One region of the Bacillus sp. GW823-FHT06B01 genome, then DNA from elsewhere that is predicted to be linked to it. Evidence: riboswitches for the same ligand, from Rfam matches in the RefSeq annotation. Region 1 holds a riboswitch; the other holds the start of a gene.
The links. Region 1 has a riboswitch for preQ1 ahead of AC1Q8N_RS17325 (QueT transporter family protein). Riboswitches for the same ligand answer to the same signal wherever they lie in the genome.
Positions count from the first base shown of each region.

Region 1 (8,170 bases):
TATTGCTTTTTGTACGGCTGTATTTAGTGTAGATAATAACTCTTTTTTGCGAAAAACTTCTTTTTCTTGTTCATTCCCATCCATTAATTCTTGCTGCGCATCGATAATTAATAGTGCCTGTTTCATCGTGTCTCCCCTTTAATATGAAATAAGTTCCACTATACATATTCATTCATATTGCAAGGAAATCCTCTATTGTCTATGCAGTAGACGATAGATTTACAAAGTTGTCAAAGAAATTTCATTCTCATAGCGTGTAAAAACATGTATGATAGGAGATGGAGAATTTTTGAGTAGGTGGGAATATCATGCAAACAGTAGAAGATTATCTTTCATTCTTACATACGAAAGGATTTAAACTATCAGAGGAAGCACAAGGGTTTATTATGTTTGGACAAGGATATACTGGTGCATCTGATGGAATTGTGAATGCAGCAATAGAAGCGACAATTAAACATCAATTACAGTTTGATGGGAGTTATTTTGTTGCGTTATTAGAACGTTTGAAAGAAGAAGAAATTACCGATAAAAAAAGCGCTAAGGCTTTTATGCGGAAGTTACAAGCGTAACTTCACGCAGCCTGCGCTTCTTTTTTTGTTTTGGAAGGTAATTCAACAAAAACCATGCCTAGGAAAATACATAGGCATCCGATAATAGCAGAAATAGAAAGTTGTTCGTTTGCAACGAGAACGCCTGTTAATGCAGCAAAAACAGGCTCCATTGCGAAAATAATTGCTACTCTCGTTGGAGACGTATGTTTTTGTGCTGATGTTTGAATAAAAAAAGCAATGGATGTCGCAAATAGGGAAGTTAGAAATAGAGCGAATAAAAAGGAAGAATTCGTCCATAGTGCTACTGAAAATAATTTTTCCCAATCTTCAAACAAAAAGGCGCAAATAGAAGAAAACATACCGACAGCTAATACTTGCGACGTGCTTAATAATAAAGGTGATATTTTCTTAGAGAAGAAGCCGTTAACAAGAATATGGGCAGCGAAAGCAACTGCACAACCGAGAACGAGTATATCTCCAATATTTAATTGAAAAGAATCACCAGCAGTTAATAAGTATAAACCTGCTGTTGCTACAGCAATGCCCATTACGATAAAAATGGTAGCTTTTTGTTTTAAAAAGATAAAAGACAAAATGGGTACCATAACGATACTAAGACCTGTTAAGAAACCAGCTTTTGAAGAAGTTGTATAAAGTAAGCCGAATGTTTGTAATACATAGCCAACGCATAAAAAAAATCCAACGATTAATCCAGCGAGACTACTCTGTTTTATATCTTGTTTTGAAGATTTTTTTGAGAAAATCATTTGAACGAATAATAAAATAATTCCAGCGAATAAAAAGCGAATACCATTAAAAGTAAATGGACCAACGAAAGACATAGCATTTTGAACGACAACAAATGTAGCTCCCCAAATAAAAGAGACAAATAATAAAGCAAGAGGAGCAACCCAATCTTTTTTCACACTCATACCCCCGTTAATTTTGTAAGATAGCTTTTCTAGCTAATTCATCAGCAACTTTATTTTGACTACTTGGAATCCACTTAATAAAAAAGAGATCGAAACTTTTTATGTACTGTAATGCTTCTTCTAATAGTGGTGCAAACATTTTATTTTTTGCGTATTCTTTTTCGACAGCTCGCTCGACAAGTTGCGAATCTGTACGAAAAGAGACAATGTTATAATTATGCTCCGTGCAATATTTTAATGCTACAAGTAAAGCGTGGTATTCTGCTTCATGATTGGACATTGTCCCAAGGGGCAATGATAATTGTACAGCTGGTTGCACCCCTTTAATAAACACTCCAGCACCAGAAGGACCAGGATTTCCTTTTGATGCACCATCAATATATACTTCAATCAAAGTGAGAAACCTCCAAATTATAAGATGATCCCCTACTTATATGTTTCTTTGAAGTAGGGGATAGAGTAACTTAGCCGATTGTAATACTATAACGACATGTAAATGTTTCATTCGCTTGTAAAGATTGAATTCCTTTTTTTTCCTTGAAATCTTTTGCTGGATTTACTTCATCAGCAATCCCGTACCAAGGTTCAATACATAAGAAAGGTGCGTTTTCGCCTGGTGTCCATACGCCGACAAATGGGAATCCGTCAAATTCTACTTTTACAAATTTATTATGTTTATGAGAACGAATAGAGATTTCATCCGTATTCATATTTTCAAAAATAAGCGCATCATTTTTGAATAAATCGTATGTAAGTGGTAATTCATTCGTATTTTCAGCGATTAATTGTTTTTTACTTGAAAGGTAAGGTCCTTCTAATACGCTTGTTTCTAAGCGTTCAGAACCATTAAATGATAAATGATAATCTGTAAATGATTCGCCCTCTAATAAGGGGAAGTTGAAACCAGGATGTGCTCCGATTGAGAAGAACATCTCTTTTGAAGTAGGGTTATTTACTTCATATGTTACATGAACGATTTGTCCGTCTAGCTCATAAGAAACGAGTAATTCGAATTCGTATGGGTATTTTTTTAATGTTTCTTCATTACTAGTTACAATATAAGTGATTTTCGTTTCACTTTGTTCTTGTACAGAGAATGTAAGATCACGAGCAAAGCCGTGCTGTGTTAAAGAATATGGTTTACCATCTACGTAGTATGTATTATCTACTAATCGGCCGACAATTGGGAATAAAATTGGTGAGCGGCGCCCCCAATAAGTAGAATCGCCTTGCCATAAGTATTCAGTGTTATCTTCTTTTAAGCGAACGCTTTGTAATTCTGCACCTTTGTCAGAAATGGAAACGATCACTTTTTCATTTTGAATTGTTGCTGTCATGAAGTGAAACCTCCTAAAACTTTCATATGTTTTATTATACGTTGTCTAAAAGAAAAAAGGTAGTTAATGATAGGAATCTATTGACGAGAGAGTGTGTATTGCGTAGAATATATTCTTGTTGCTTAAAAAACGAATAACGTGGTTCGAAACCATCCCACGTAAAAAAACTAAGGAGATTTTGTCATGAATATAAGAACATTAGTCGGTAATGGTATTTTAGCGGCATTATATATTGCTGTTTCTATGCTTATTCAGCCATTTGGCTTTACGAGTGTACAGTTTCGTATTTCAGAGATGTTTAATCATCTTGTTGTATTTAATAAGAAAGCAATTTACGGAATTGTATTAGGTGTATTTTTAACAAATCTCTTTTTCTCACCCATGATCGCTTACGATTTAGTATTTGGAGTAGGGCAATCTATTCTTGCATTAGTTGCAACGATTATTTCTATGCGATTTATTAAAGGTGTTTGGGCTCGTATGATTTTTAATACAGTTATTTTTACAATTACAATGTTTATGATTGCAATTGAACTTCATCTTGCATTTGATTTACCATTTATGTTGACTTGGTTAACATGTGCCGTCGGTGAATTTGTTGTCATGGCAATTGGTATGCCTGTAATGTACTGGATTAATAAACGAGTACAATTTGAAAGATTTATGCAATAGATGAAAGAGCTATTCCTATAGGGATAGCTCTTTTTGTATGTAATCATATTGAATATAATGCTGTGACTCTTGATACAATATAATAAAATAAAGTGAGGCTTTCATTAGCTGACTACATATAAGAAGTCTTATATAAGGGGAATCTAGTATGAAATATAAAATTCATTGGTTGTATAAAACAAAGAGCGGATTGCAGACGGAATTAACGACAGATTATATGAACATAGAAGATGTATTGCAATTTGCAGAGGATTTCGAGAAAACAGGAAGAGTGAAAGAACTATCATTTTATGATGAAATGGATGCAGAATGGTCATTAAAGGAAATGAAAAAGCTGAGTAAACAAGTGGAGGAAGAGCCCCAAGAAATCCTCGTTTATTTTGATGGCGGTTATGATGTACAGACGAAAGAAGCTGGAGTAGGTATATGTGTATACTATAAAAAAGGAAATACAAAATACCGAATTCGCCGTAACGCATATATAGAAGGTATATATGATAATAATGAAGCGGAATATGCATCATTACTATATGGCATGAATATACTCGAGGAATTCGGAATTAAGTATGAAGCAGTTACACTTCGCGGCGATTCTCAAGTTGTACTGCAGCAATTGGCTGGAGAATGGCCTTGTTATGATGAGCATTTAAATCATTACTTAGATCAAATTGAACAAAAAGCGAAGCAAATGAAATTAAAACTTGTATGTGAGCCGATATCTAGAAAACAAAATAAAGAAGCGCATCAATTAGCTACGCAAGCATTAGAAGGAACAGTCATTGATAGTCATAAAGAAATAACCGAATAGAGAGGTGCAAAGGTGGATAAAAAGCAACTCATTACAGAGGTAAATGACTTATTAGAAACGTATTGTGAAGGATGTTTCTTGCGAGAACATAATCGAAAGACAAATAGTAAGTATTACGCTCATTCATTTTGTATTAGGCAATGTACAGTTGGAGAAACATTGAAAAAGTATGGGGAACAGTTATCATGAAAAAACATCCAGAGAAAATTCTCTGGATGTTTTTTAGTGTCTTGCTTCGTTTAGTTGATGCTCGCATTTACTTAATTTCTTTTCCTCATTCATTAAAAATGGCTCATCTAAATCTGTCGCAACAGATTTCATAATTTCAAGCTGAGAGCGAGCGGCTTCTACAGCAGTAGTCGCATGCTCTAATGTATCTGGATCCATTGAAATTGTCGCTGATCCTACCATTTTTTGTGCTGTTTCTACACGGAATTTCACTTCTTCAAAATCATTTACTTCTGATCCCATTATTACTTCCTCCTTTGTATATTGCGCATTTCACATAGTTTTTGCTCTGTAAAACGGAAATATACAAAGGAATAACAAAGGAGGTTACCAAGTAAGGTAACCTCCTGTTATATGTTGGATTAAAGTTTTACTACGTTAGCAGCTTGAGGTCCGCGGTTTCCTTCAGTGATATCGAAAGATACTTCTTGACCTTCTTCTAAAGCTTTGTAGCCGTCACCTTGAATAGCAGAGAAATGTACGAATACATCGTCAGCGCCTTCCATTTCGATAAATCCAAAACCTTTTTCGTTGTTAAACCATTTTACTTTTCCTTGCATGTTACAATTCCTCCTAAAAACATTTGCTTTTTTTCATTTAGTGAAATTCATTTGAAAGATAATATAAACTAAAAATGCTATAATCTTGAATATTCTGCTAAATGATTAATTTAAATATACACGAATTGGTAGAAATTAGTCAAGTAAGCGATTTTATTTTTTTGTATTTTTAAATAATTTTTCAGCCGAATTTTTAAATAGGTATAGGACAGGCCGAGTATGTAATATTCTTAATTGAATGCTATACATAATGAGGTGAAAGAAAGAATGAATGAGTCTTATTTATTAGATAATGAAGGAATGAGAACGAGAACTGACATACCAAATTGGGTTGCAAAAGAATTTCAAAATTTTTCGAGTGTCGTGCTAGAACCAACTTTCCCATGTTATTTCGGCTTAACAGCTTTGAAAAAGAATGAACTTCGTTATTCATTTCTCTCTCATACTGATTGGAGTCATTTGCCACATACAATGTTATCTTTTTTAGAGTTAATGAAAGAGCGCCCAATTGTAAGAAGAGGATTCTTTCTTTTTGTGGAACCGGAATGTGAGGAACAATCACTGGAATATTATCGTGATTACTTTTGGAAAGTACTACAATATTTACATGAAAACGATGACCAAACATGGCCGAAGCAAATTCCTGAAGACCCAGACCATTACTTATGGGAATTTTCATTTGGTGGTGAACCGATATTCGCATTTGGAAATGCGCCAGCTTATAAACAACGAAAAACTAGGCATTTAGGAAATTCTCTCGTTATTGGATTTCAACCGCGTACCATCTTTGATGGATTAGAAGGGGATCGCCCTAAAGGAGCATATTCAAGGCAAACGGTCCGAGATCGAGTTGAAAAGTGGGATCAGCTGCCGAAACACCCTAACATTAGTCATTATGGTGATCCAGATCATCGCGAATGGAAACAATACTTCATAGGAGACGATGTAGAGCCGATAAAAGGAAAATGTCCTTTTCTTCATAAGTTAGAAAAGTAAGAGCCATCATCCAGATGGCTCTTTTGCATATTTTGGATAAAAAAGGGTATTTTAGTAGTAAATATTTTGATGAAAGCTAGTCTATTTTTAATCATTACATCATTACTTAATAGTAAAGGAAGTAGAAAGGATAGAGCGATGTTTGGAGCGATTATACAACAAATTGTATTAGGTATTTCATTAGCTGCGCCAGTAGGTCCGATTAATATTGAAATGTTAAAACGAGGAATTGAACGAGGTTTTTGGCATGCATGGGTTGTTGGAATTGGTGGAATGACTGCAGATATTTTGTTTATGCTTCTCATTTATTTCGGTTTATCTTCTGTGTTTATGTATACATATGTACAAGCTTTTATGTATTGCACAGGGTTTTTCTTATTATTTTATTTAGGATTTCAAAGTGTAAAACAAGGAATTTCCCACTCGAATATGGAATATAAAAAGGAAGAGGTAGGTGGCCTTAAACAATCGTTTATGGCAGGTTTTTTAATTGCGATATCCAATCCATTAAACCTTGTTTTTTGGTTTGGTATATACGGAAGTACACTTAGCTCATTGCTTACGAAGGTAACGAAACAAGAAGCCTTTTTATACAGTCTTTGTATTATCGTTGGCATTATTTTATGGAATTTAAATATTGCTTTTTCTGTCCATTTTGGCAGAACTTTATTAAAGCAAAAAGCACTTGGCTATATAACAGCGGGAGCCGGTATTATTTTAGTAGGATATTCTATCCATTTTGCATACAAAGCTTTACAGTTGTTCACATAAGATTGAAGGGGAGATTTTTATGTATCGAACCACTATTGACGGAAAAGAAATTATTATTACGTTAGCACCCAAAATCCGAAAAGAAATTACTGATAGGAATCCACTATATGAAGCGGTATTTCATAATGCAGCAAGATTACTGCAAACAAAGCAACCAACGTTTGCGCTAAATCATGAAATATTTGGGCTCATTATTGGAGAGGTACAAAGAGGAGAAGTAACAGTGTTTGCGGTGGAACATATTATTCCAAAGCAAAATATATTTGGATCGAACAATTTTTTCTCGACAATAGAGCAGCAGGCAAATTTGTAAAGTGAATAGAATAAAATAAAAAATAGAAGAAATAGTCGTAACGATATGTTGCGGCTGTTTTTTTGGAAAAGGGGGAAGGAAGATGAAGAGAGTGGGGAAAGAGTTCTTTTTACAACATGATATCGTTATTATGTATAGTATTTTATTTATTTTCATCATTATTTTAAAAATGCAATTTTTTACATGGATCGGTATGTTCGCGTGTTTGTTTGGGATTGTTTTTTATACGCTTAACGAATATATGACACATCGGTTTTTATTCCATTTAAAGCCACCTAAAAACGTATTTTTATTAAAAATGTTAAGAAGATTACATTATGATCATCATGTATATCCAGATGATTTAAAACTATTGTTTTTGCCTGTATGGTTTAGTATACCTAGCTTTACTATATATTTACTTATAGCATATGGTATAACAAAAAGTGCTACTATTACACTTTCATTCGGAATTGGAATGATTATCATGCTTCTCGTTTATGAATGGAAACATTATATTGCACATAAGCCGATTCGTCCGTTCACTAAGTTTGGAAGGTGGCTAAAAAAACAGCACATATTACACCATTATAAAAATGAAAAGTTTTGGTTTGGTGTTTCAAATCCAGTATTCGATTTCATATTTGGAACACTTAAAGATGGGAAAGACGTTGAATTAAGTGAAACAGCTCGTAATTTAGAAAAAGAGAAAAAGACAGAAGTAGTGCGATAAGCACTACTTTTTTTATTTGGAAATTTGCCGGGTGGTAAAACTCCCGCCTCACAATCCGGCAAATATGAGGAAGTTAGATGGAAGATAACTTCCTGTAAAGCTTGACTGGTGAGGAATTGAAGTGCGTAATTTTTATGTTGAAAAAGTATATTAAAAACTTAGGAGAAATTGGCGAAAAATGTCTATCGAAAAATCTTTGCAGGAATGTATGGATTGTCTAAAATAGAAATAAGTTTCTGAATATTTATAAAATTTAGTCTTTAGGTATACAAGGGGGAATTGTATTTTCG
Region 1 covers NZ_JBXAHR010000003.1:793,597-801,766, forward strand. Annotated here, with positions in the region: gene AC1Q8N_RS17300 (cysteine hydrolase family protein) at 1-126, opposite strand, end outside; gene AC1Q8N_RS17305 (DUF6123 family protein) at 309-569, shown strand; gene AC1Q8N_RS17310 (DMT family transporter) at 572-1,477, opposite strand; gene AC1Q8N_RS17315 (reverse transcriptase-like protein) at 1,491-1,877, opposite strand; gene AC1Q8N_RS17320 (aldose 1-epimerase family protein) at 1,948-2,820, opposite strand; PreQ1 riboswitch class I at 2,953-2,997, shown strand; gene AC1Q8N_RS17325 (QueT transporter family protein) at 3,004-3,492, shown strand; gene AC1Q8N_RS17330 (ribonuclease H family protein) at 3,641-4,300, shown strand; gene AC1Q8N_RS17335 (zinc-finger domain-containing protein) at 4,313-4,489, shown strand; gene AC1Q8N_RS17340 (DUF2564 family protein) at 4,523-4,771, opposite strand; gene cspB (cold shock-like protein CspB) at 4,891-5,088, opposite strand; gene AC1Q8N_RS17350 (YqcI/YcgG family protein) at 5,356-6,084, shown strand; gene AC1Q8N_RS17355 (LysE family transporter) at 6,223-6,855, shown strand; gene AC1Q8N_RS17360 (hypothetical protein) at 6,875-7,168, shown strand; gene AC1Q8N_RS17365 (sterol desaturase family protein) at 7,251-7,880, shown strand.

Region 2 (8,170 bases), 230 kb from region 1:
AATCAAAACTCCGTTATTGTAGATATAACAATTATGGAAAATTTTAGAGAACTAGATATGGAACCTCTTACAGTTGTAAGTCATAAAAACTATACTGTCATTAATCAAAATGCATAATATAATAGAAAGAAAGGATCTGTATGTTATACAGATCCTTTCTTTCTATTATATATTAACGATTATCAATTGTTTCTGGATATAGATCATGGTTCATCATACGGTAGTCTGCCATTTGTTCATACTTCGTGCCTGGGCGACCGTAGTTGCAGTAAGGATCAATTGAAATCCCTCCACGTGGTGTGAATTTCCCCCATACCTCAATGTAACGCGGATCCATTAATTTAATTAAATCATTCATAATAACGTTCATGCAATCTTCGTGGAAGTCACCATGATTGCGGAAACTAAATAAATATAGCTTTAAAGATTTACTCTCTACCATTCTTTGTTCTGGAATGTAGCTAATATAAATTGTTGCAAAATCTGGTTGACCTGTTTTCGGACATAAGCTTGTAAATTCAGGGCAATTAAATTTTACAAAATAATCACGGTTTGGATGATTGTTATCAAATACCTCTAAAATTTCTGGGCTATATTCAAATAAATATTTTGTATTTTGATTTCCTAATAAAGTTACATCTTTTAAATCTTCATCTAATCTTCCTGCCATTTTAAACATCCCTTCTCATTATACTCCGCGTTTATTTCCCCATACTAACGCATGAAGCTGTGGCAATACTTTTGCATTATTCATTTCTTTACAGTTAACCGCTTTTTCAATAAGCCACTCGTATTTATCTAATAATTTTTTAATCAACATCGTATCATCCACAGTTTTTGTATCATCATTCCCTACTTGTAAGAAGAATGGAACATCTGGATAACGTTCGTGCATCTTAACTGCATACTCAAAGTCATAATCGTCAAATACTACTACCTTTAAACTAATATCTTTTCCTGCTAGTTTCTGAATAACAGCATCTAACTTCTGAAAATCAGTATTCATCGTCGAACTTGGTGGTTTTGGAGAAATCGTTATCTCATCAATTTGAAGTAACCAATCTTGCCATTTACTCCCTTGCGTTTCGATTGCCGTCCGCATTCCATTCTCTTTTAATATAGAAAGAAGAAACTCAATATTTTTCAACAATGCTGGATTTCCACCTGAAATCGTAACATGAGAAAAATTTTCGCCACCAATTTCTACAAGCTCGTTCCAAACGTCCTCTGCTGTCATCTGTCTAATTTGTTCCTTAGCCGATCCATCCCACGTAAAAGCAGAATCACACCATGCGCAACTATAATCACAGCCAGCTGTACGGATAAACATCGTCTTTTGTCCCACAACCATTCCTTCACCTTGAATGGTCGGACCAAATATTTCTAAGACAGGGATTTTACTCATCGAGCATCCACTCCCGTCTTACTTCCGCATAACTAGTTGGCGTCTCAAAAAGACGAACAAATTCAACACGAGCTCCTTTATATTCGTTCGCACGATTATCTTTTAGTAATGCTTCTGCCATCTTTTCATAAATCCAAACGACCATGTTTTCAGCAGTCGTATTCATTGCTGGTAACGTTTCGTTTAAATAACGATGGTCTAAATAAATTTCTATTTCATTCTTCCAAATTTCTTTTATATCTCCAAAGTCAATCGCAAGACCTATTTCATTTACATATCCACTAATCCCAAATACAACTTTATATGTGTGACCATGTAAGTTTTTACATTTCCCCTCATAACAGTGTAAATGGTGTGCTGCATCAAATGTAAATTCCTTGCTGACCATTACTCTTTTATTATGATATTTGAGCTGTTTACGCTGAATATCCTTGTCCATTTTTTGCAAATTTTCTACGATGCGAAATCCAAAGAAATTATCCATTAGTTATTTGCTCCTTCGCGTTCTTGTAGGTACGTATCTAATCCTGCTTTACGAAGCTGACATGCTGGACATTCACCGCAACCATCACCAATGATTCCGTTATAACATGTTAATGTTTTTTCTCGAACAAACTCGAATGCTCCAAGTTCATCTGATAATTTCCATGTTTCCGCTTTATCAATCCACATAAGTGGTGTATGAATTACGAACGGATAATCCATGGATAAATTTAAAGTAACGTTTAACGATTTCACAAACACGTCACGGCAATCTGGATAACCACTGAAATCAGTTTCACATACACCCGTTACAATATGACGTGCTCCAACTTGTTTTGCTAATACAGCAGCAAATGATAGGAATAGTAAATTTCGTCCATCTACAAACGTCGATGGCAATTCACCTTCTTCATGTGTAATCTCCATATCCGTTCTCGTTAACGCATTTGGAGCAAGTTGATTTAATAGACTCATATCTAGCACCGTATGTTTAATTCCTAGCTCTTTCGCAATTTCCGCTGCACAATCAATTTCTAGTTTATGACGTTGATTGTAATTAAACGTTACAGCTTCTACTTCTGCAAACTGCTCTATTGCCCAAAATAAGCATGTCGTACTATCTTGTCCTCCACTAAAAACAACAACTGCCTTTTCTTTTTTCATTTCACTCATTCTCCTTCTCTACTACGAATAAGAAGAAAGAACGTTCTTGAACTGTCACAATAAAAAAACAAAACAATACCTAAAGATATTGTTGTTTCCATAGTTTTTTATAGAGGGAGTTCGCGAACCTCTCCCGTGCAATGCACGGAATTCCTTCTTTCATTGACAAAGCTTATTGTAACATATTGTATACTACCAGAAAAAATTTCTGATTTTTCCGCTATTTTTCATTTCATTTCTTTCATTTTATAGTATGATGAATTTAATGTGAGAAGAGAGGAGGCACCCCACTGAAACCCTTTATTATTTATCTCTTTCTAAATATATTATTCATCCTTGTTACAATGCTCGTATACCATTTATTTTGGAATCAAAAAGGGAAACGTTCTCCTAAATTAAATTCAGCTATATTTATTGCATTATGTTGCCTCGCTACCATACTATGTATTACTTTCGGAGCAAAAACAAATTATGGATTTCAATTTGATATGCGCCATATCGTATTAATTGTCGGTACATTAACAGGGGGCCCTATTGCTGGTGCTTCCATCTTAACTGTATTAAACATATACCGCTTCTTATTAGGGGGAATAGGTGTTTTTCCATCCCTTATCGCCTCGGTTCTACTGTTTATTGTTCTACTATTAACATACAAACTATTTAACCGAAGTTCTAATCGAATAAAAATAGCACTCGCTATCTTTTACAGTCTCATATTTGGCTTGGGCTGGGTACCTTCTTTCCTCTCAGAGGTTACAAATAGCGCCGATTACATACCCCATATTATCGTGTACGAAATATGTACAATAATTGGAACAATCCTTATTTTATATTTGCTACACATACTACAAATGCAAGTTCGTCTTCAAAACGAACTTATGAATGCCGAAAAATTCCATTTAATTGGAGAAATGGCAGCGTCCATCTCTCATGAGATTCGCAATCCATTAACTTCAACAAAAGGATTTTTACAACTCTTGCAGTCAAATACATGCACTGAGCAAGAGCGAAAATTATATATCGACATAGCCATCAACGGAATCGAACAAGCAAATCATGTTCTTACAGATTATTTAACCTTTGCAAAACCAAGTATTGAAAAAGAACAAAGATTACAGTTAGAAGAAGAACTACTACATGCATTATCGTTAATTACACCACTTGCTAATTTAGCAAATGTGCGTACACATTATATAAAGCAAAGCTCTTCTTTTTTTATCGCGGGAGAAAAACAAAAACTAAATCAATGCTTGTTAAATATTTTAAAAAACTGCATTGAGGCCATGCCAAAAGGCGGTGATCTTTATTTCACATTAGTTCCTGATCATAAGCATATTCAGTTGTATATAAAAGATACAGGAATCGGTATGGATACTGAACAAGTGAAACGTCTTGGCTCTCCTTTCTACTCAACGAAAGAAAAAGGAACTGGACTTGGAATGATGGTCGTGTTCAGTGTTGTTCAAGCTATGAACGGAAAAATCGATATTATAAGCGAAAAAGGTACAGGTACAACCTTCTTATTAACTTTTCCACTCATACAAAAAACGTGATGAAATAATCATCACGTTTTTTCTGTTCCTTCAACTAATTCAGCAAAGGCTTTCACTTTACCATGTGGTTTTTGATTTTCTTTACGTGCTTTCCACGCGCGCTCTTCTTCTTTCTTTTTCTTGGACATACTTTTCAACTCCTTCTGTTCTTTCTCCATGTAGTATTCCAAAATAAGAAAGAAAACTATGCACGTATCAAAAAAGAAGTGGTCTCCCACTTCCTTCTGATTATCGTTGCAAAATTGCGTGTTTCGCCTCTTTTAACTGCGTAAGATGTCTTTGTTCATGCAAATCAAGAAATTGAACCCACTGATACAAATTCAACTCATTAAAAATAGGATGCTTTAATCCATTTTCAAATAAATCTTTTTCATCTACCACACTATGAAGCGCGTGTAATAGTTCTTGTCGTGAATGTTCTAGTAATTGAATTCCTTGCTGTTTTTTCATTAACGTTTCTGTTGGTTCCATTTGCTGAGGAGCTTCTCGTTTATGTGTGCGATCAAGCGTAAGTTGGAGGTCTTTAAATGGAGTCGTGTTTCTTTCATTTTTTTGTAAAGCATATACAAGGGCAGATGTAACTGATTGTTCAACTAAATGCAAGTGATGCAAAATTTGAATAATACTCCATTTATCACGGCGTGGCTTTACATTCACTTCTGTATCATTTAACATTTCAATTTCTGATAATAGCGTGCTTCGAGTAGACTGTAATGAGTTCACCAAACTTTCTAAACTCACATCCATATTAGATTGAAGCATACTTCTTTCCCCCCTTTTTGTTGGTGAAAAGAGGTGCTCCTTATTAGAAACACCTCTTTAGTATTCTGAATTTTCTTTTCTTTTATTATCTCATCATTTTCTCTTTATGTCGATGTTAAACATGTGAAAAAAAGCGCATGTTTTTTACAATTTTGTGTCGTCAATCGCACGTAGCCATGCTTCAATTTCTGTAATGACACTTTTCACACAGCCTTCAGCAAATGGTGATGTTAAATTTGCAACTTCTACTAATTCCAAAAATGATTTACTTCCACCTTGTTGACACAGATTCACATAATCTTCCCATGCCTCTTGTCTATTATCTCTTGCACGTTTCCAAAATTGCAGTGCGCAAATTTGTGCTAATGTGTAGTCGATATAGTAGAACGGCGAGCTATAAATATGTCCTTGACGTTGCCAGAATCCACCGCGCTCTAAATAATCATTATCTTCATAATCACGATGCGGCAAATACTTTTTCTCTATATTACGCCATGCTGTCTTTCGCTCTTCTGGTGATGCTTCTGGATTTTCATATACATAATGTTGGTATTCATCAACAGATACACCATACGGTAAAAACAGAAGTGCTGAACTTAAGTGAGAGAAATAATATTTATCTGCATCTTCTTCAAAGAATGACTTCATCCATGGCCATGTAAAGAATTCCATACTCATAGAATGAATTTCACATGCTTCATACGTTGGCCAATTGTATTCTGGAATTTCAAACTTACGACTTTCATATACTTGGAAAGCATGACCAGCTTCATGTGTTAATACATCAATGTCGCCAGATGTTCCGTTGAAGTTTGAGAAAATAAATGGCGCTTTATAATTCTCAATATATGTACAATATCCGCCACCAGCTTTTCCTTTTTTCGCAACTAAATCTAATAAATCATTATCTAGCATGAAATTGAAAAATTCATCCGTTTCAGCCGATAACTCTTTATACATCGTTTTCCCATGATTAACAATCCAATCCGCATCTCCTTTTGGAGTTGGATTACCAGTAGCAAACTCAAAGTTTTCGTCGTAATATGCTAACTTCTCTACACCGATACGTGCTTGTTGTCGCTTTCTTAATTCCGTTGTAACGGGAACGATATAATCAAGTACTTGCTGACGATAATTCGCCACCATTTCCGCATTATAATCTGTACGGTACATTCTTGCATATCCAAGTTCAACAAAGTTTTTGAAACCTAAAGATTTGGCGATTTTCGTTCTCACTTTAACAAGCTCATCATAAATACGATCTAACTCTTCCTCATTCTCAGCTAAAAATCCGTAATATGCCTCACTTGCTACTTTACGTTCATTTCTTTCTTTCCCTTGCATAAATGGAATCAGTTGCGATAACGTTCTTTCTTCTCCTGCAAAGTCAATTTTTGCAGATGCTAATAACTGCGTATATTGTGAAGACAATTTATTCTCTAATTGTAAATCTTTCACAACTTCATCAGAGTATGTTTTCAAATCACACTCCGCTAAAGCAAATAATTGCTTTCCATAATACGCTTCTAATTCTTCACGGAATGGAGAATGAATTAACGCATTATAATACTTTGTACCATATCCTTGTACAACTGGAGAGAATTCATCAAAGAAATCTTGCTCTTCCTTATAAAAAGCATCTGTCGTATCAACAGAATGACGAATGTAACAAAGATTCCCCATTGTACCGAAGTCGTTGCGAATTTCGTTAATTGAATTGATGACTTGTTTTTGTTCTTCTACAGTTTTTACATTATCAAACTTCTCTAAAGCAACAGTAAACTTTTCTTTTAATTCTTCAATATTTGGCCGTTTATATTCATAGTCTTTAAATGACATGAACTAGCCTCCTCTCCATTATGTGCATCCTTACTATAATTCAATGCTTACTTACAAATCTCCTCTTATTCTTCAACAAAATACGGCAGATGCTGTCATAATTACATGTAAACAAAAGAGCCTTGGATTTCTTTATCCAAAGCTCTTTTGGAACATACTATTATTTTTCATATTTTCCAATCTTTTTTAATAGAGCAAGTAATTCATCCTTTTCCTCTTTCGTTAACATTTCAAAAGACTGATGTATAACTTGCTCATGCCCTGGAAAAATAGAAGCAATAAAGCTCTCTCCAGATTCAGTTAGTTGTGCATAAATAACACGTCTGTCATTCGGGCACGGAATTCTCTTTACTAGCCCCTTTTTCTCTAGCTTATCTACAACATATGTAATGCTGCCACTAGCTATTAAAATACGCTCACCAATTTGCTGAAGTGGTTGACCGCCTTTATGATATAACAGTTCTAATACAGCAAATTCAGTTGGATTTAGCCCGTTACTTTGTATAGATTTATTTGTAGTATCCATAACAGAACGATGTACACGAGATAATGCAATAAATACTTTTAAAGATTGAGAAATATCTTCTCGTTCATTATTTGATGTCATACAACTTTCAACCCTTCACTTAAATTCTCAGTAATAAAAAGAAAAAACAACTTAGTACTTCATGTAAATTCCGAATGAGTATTCACTCATTCATTTCCTCTCCCCAAATATATTATGAATGATTCTTGAATAAAAACATGACAATTTTAACATAGTTTATATATAATGATAATAAAAAAGAAGGAGTACCAAATTTGAAAGTCAAATTCCACAGCATAGTTTTATATATAGTGCTTGTTATCCTACCAACGATAGGAATTGGTGCTACATTTTATTCATATCATTCGTATAAAATGAAGCAGGAAAACAAACTATCTGCTCACACGGTTCTCTTTTTATATAGAGACTATTTAGATCATCACCTTGGTGAAGCAATTTCCGCATTAGAAATGCTCTCAAAGGTCGTAGGAACCGAGACTGGAAATATAAATGGAGTTAAACAAATTGTACATGATACAGATGGAAACGATACACGTTTTTCTGGTTTATATTACGCTACATCAGAAGGCATCATTACAATCGCATCCGAAGGCGACCGACCACCTGTTGATGTCTCAGATCGCAAATATATTCAAGACGTATTGCAAACGAAGAAAACAACTGTATCATCAGCCATTACAGATCGTGTTCTTGGACATCAAGCTATTATGATTGCTTCTCCCATTTTCAATAAACAGAAGGAAATCTCAGGCTTATTGTTAGCAAGTTTACGCTTTGACTACATTTCAGCATCTTTAAATGCCATTAAGCCACAATATCATTTTGAAGTAACTGATAAACATGATGTAGTTTTTCTCACCGATGATAATAACGAAACAAGTGATGCGCATTCTAATATGCTTACTACCCCACTCCAAA
Region 2 covers NZ_JBXAHR010000003.1:560,957-569,126, reverse strand. Annotated here, with positions in the region: gene AC1Q8N_RS16095 (YkvS family protein) at 1-117, shown strand, start outside; gene queF (preQ(1) synthase) at 173-670, opposite strand; gene queE (7-carboxy-7-deazaguanine synthase QueE) at 689-1,405, opposite strand; gene queD (6-carboxytetrahydropterin synthase QueD) at 1,398-1,889, opposite strand; gene queC (7-cyano-7-deazaguanine synthase QueC) at 1,889-2,551, opposite strand; PreQ1 riboswitch class I at 2,645-2,688, opposite strand; gene AC1Q8N_RS16070 (ATP-binding protein) at 2,896-4,104, shown strand; gene AC1Q8N_RS16065 (DUF6254 family protein) at 4,116-4,232, opposite strand; gene AC1Q8N_RS16060 (DinB family protein) at 4,333-4,866, opposite strand; gene AC1Q8N_RS16055 (M3 family oligoendopeptidase) at 5,011-6,705, opposite strand; gene AC1Q8N_RS16050 (MarR family winged helix-turn-helix transcriptional regulator) at 6,866-7,312, opposite strand; gene AC1Q8N_RS16045 (DUF3149 domain-containing protein) at 7,507-8,170, shown strand, end outside.
Region 2: linked by a shared signal. The riboswitch ahead of queC (7-cyano-7-deazaguanine synthase QueC) and the one ahead of AC1Q8N_RS17325 (QueT transporter family protein) in region 1 are both predicted to bind preQ1.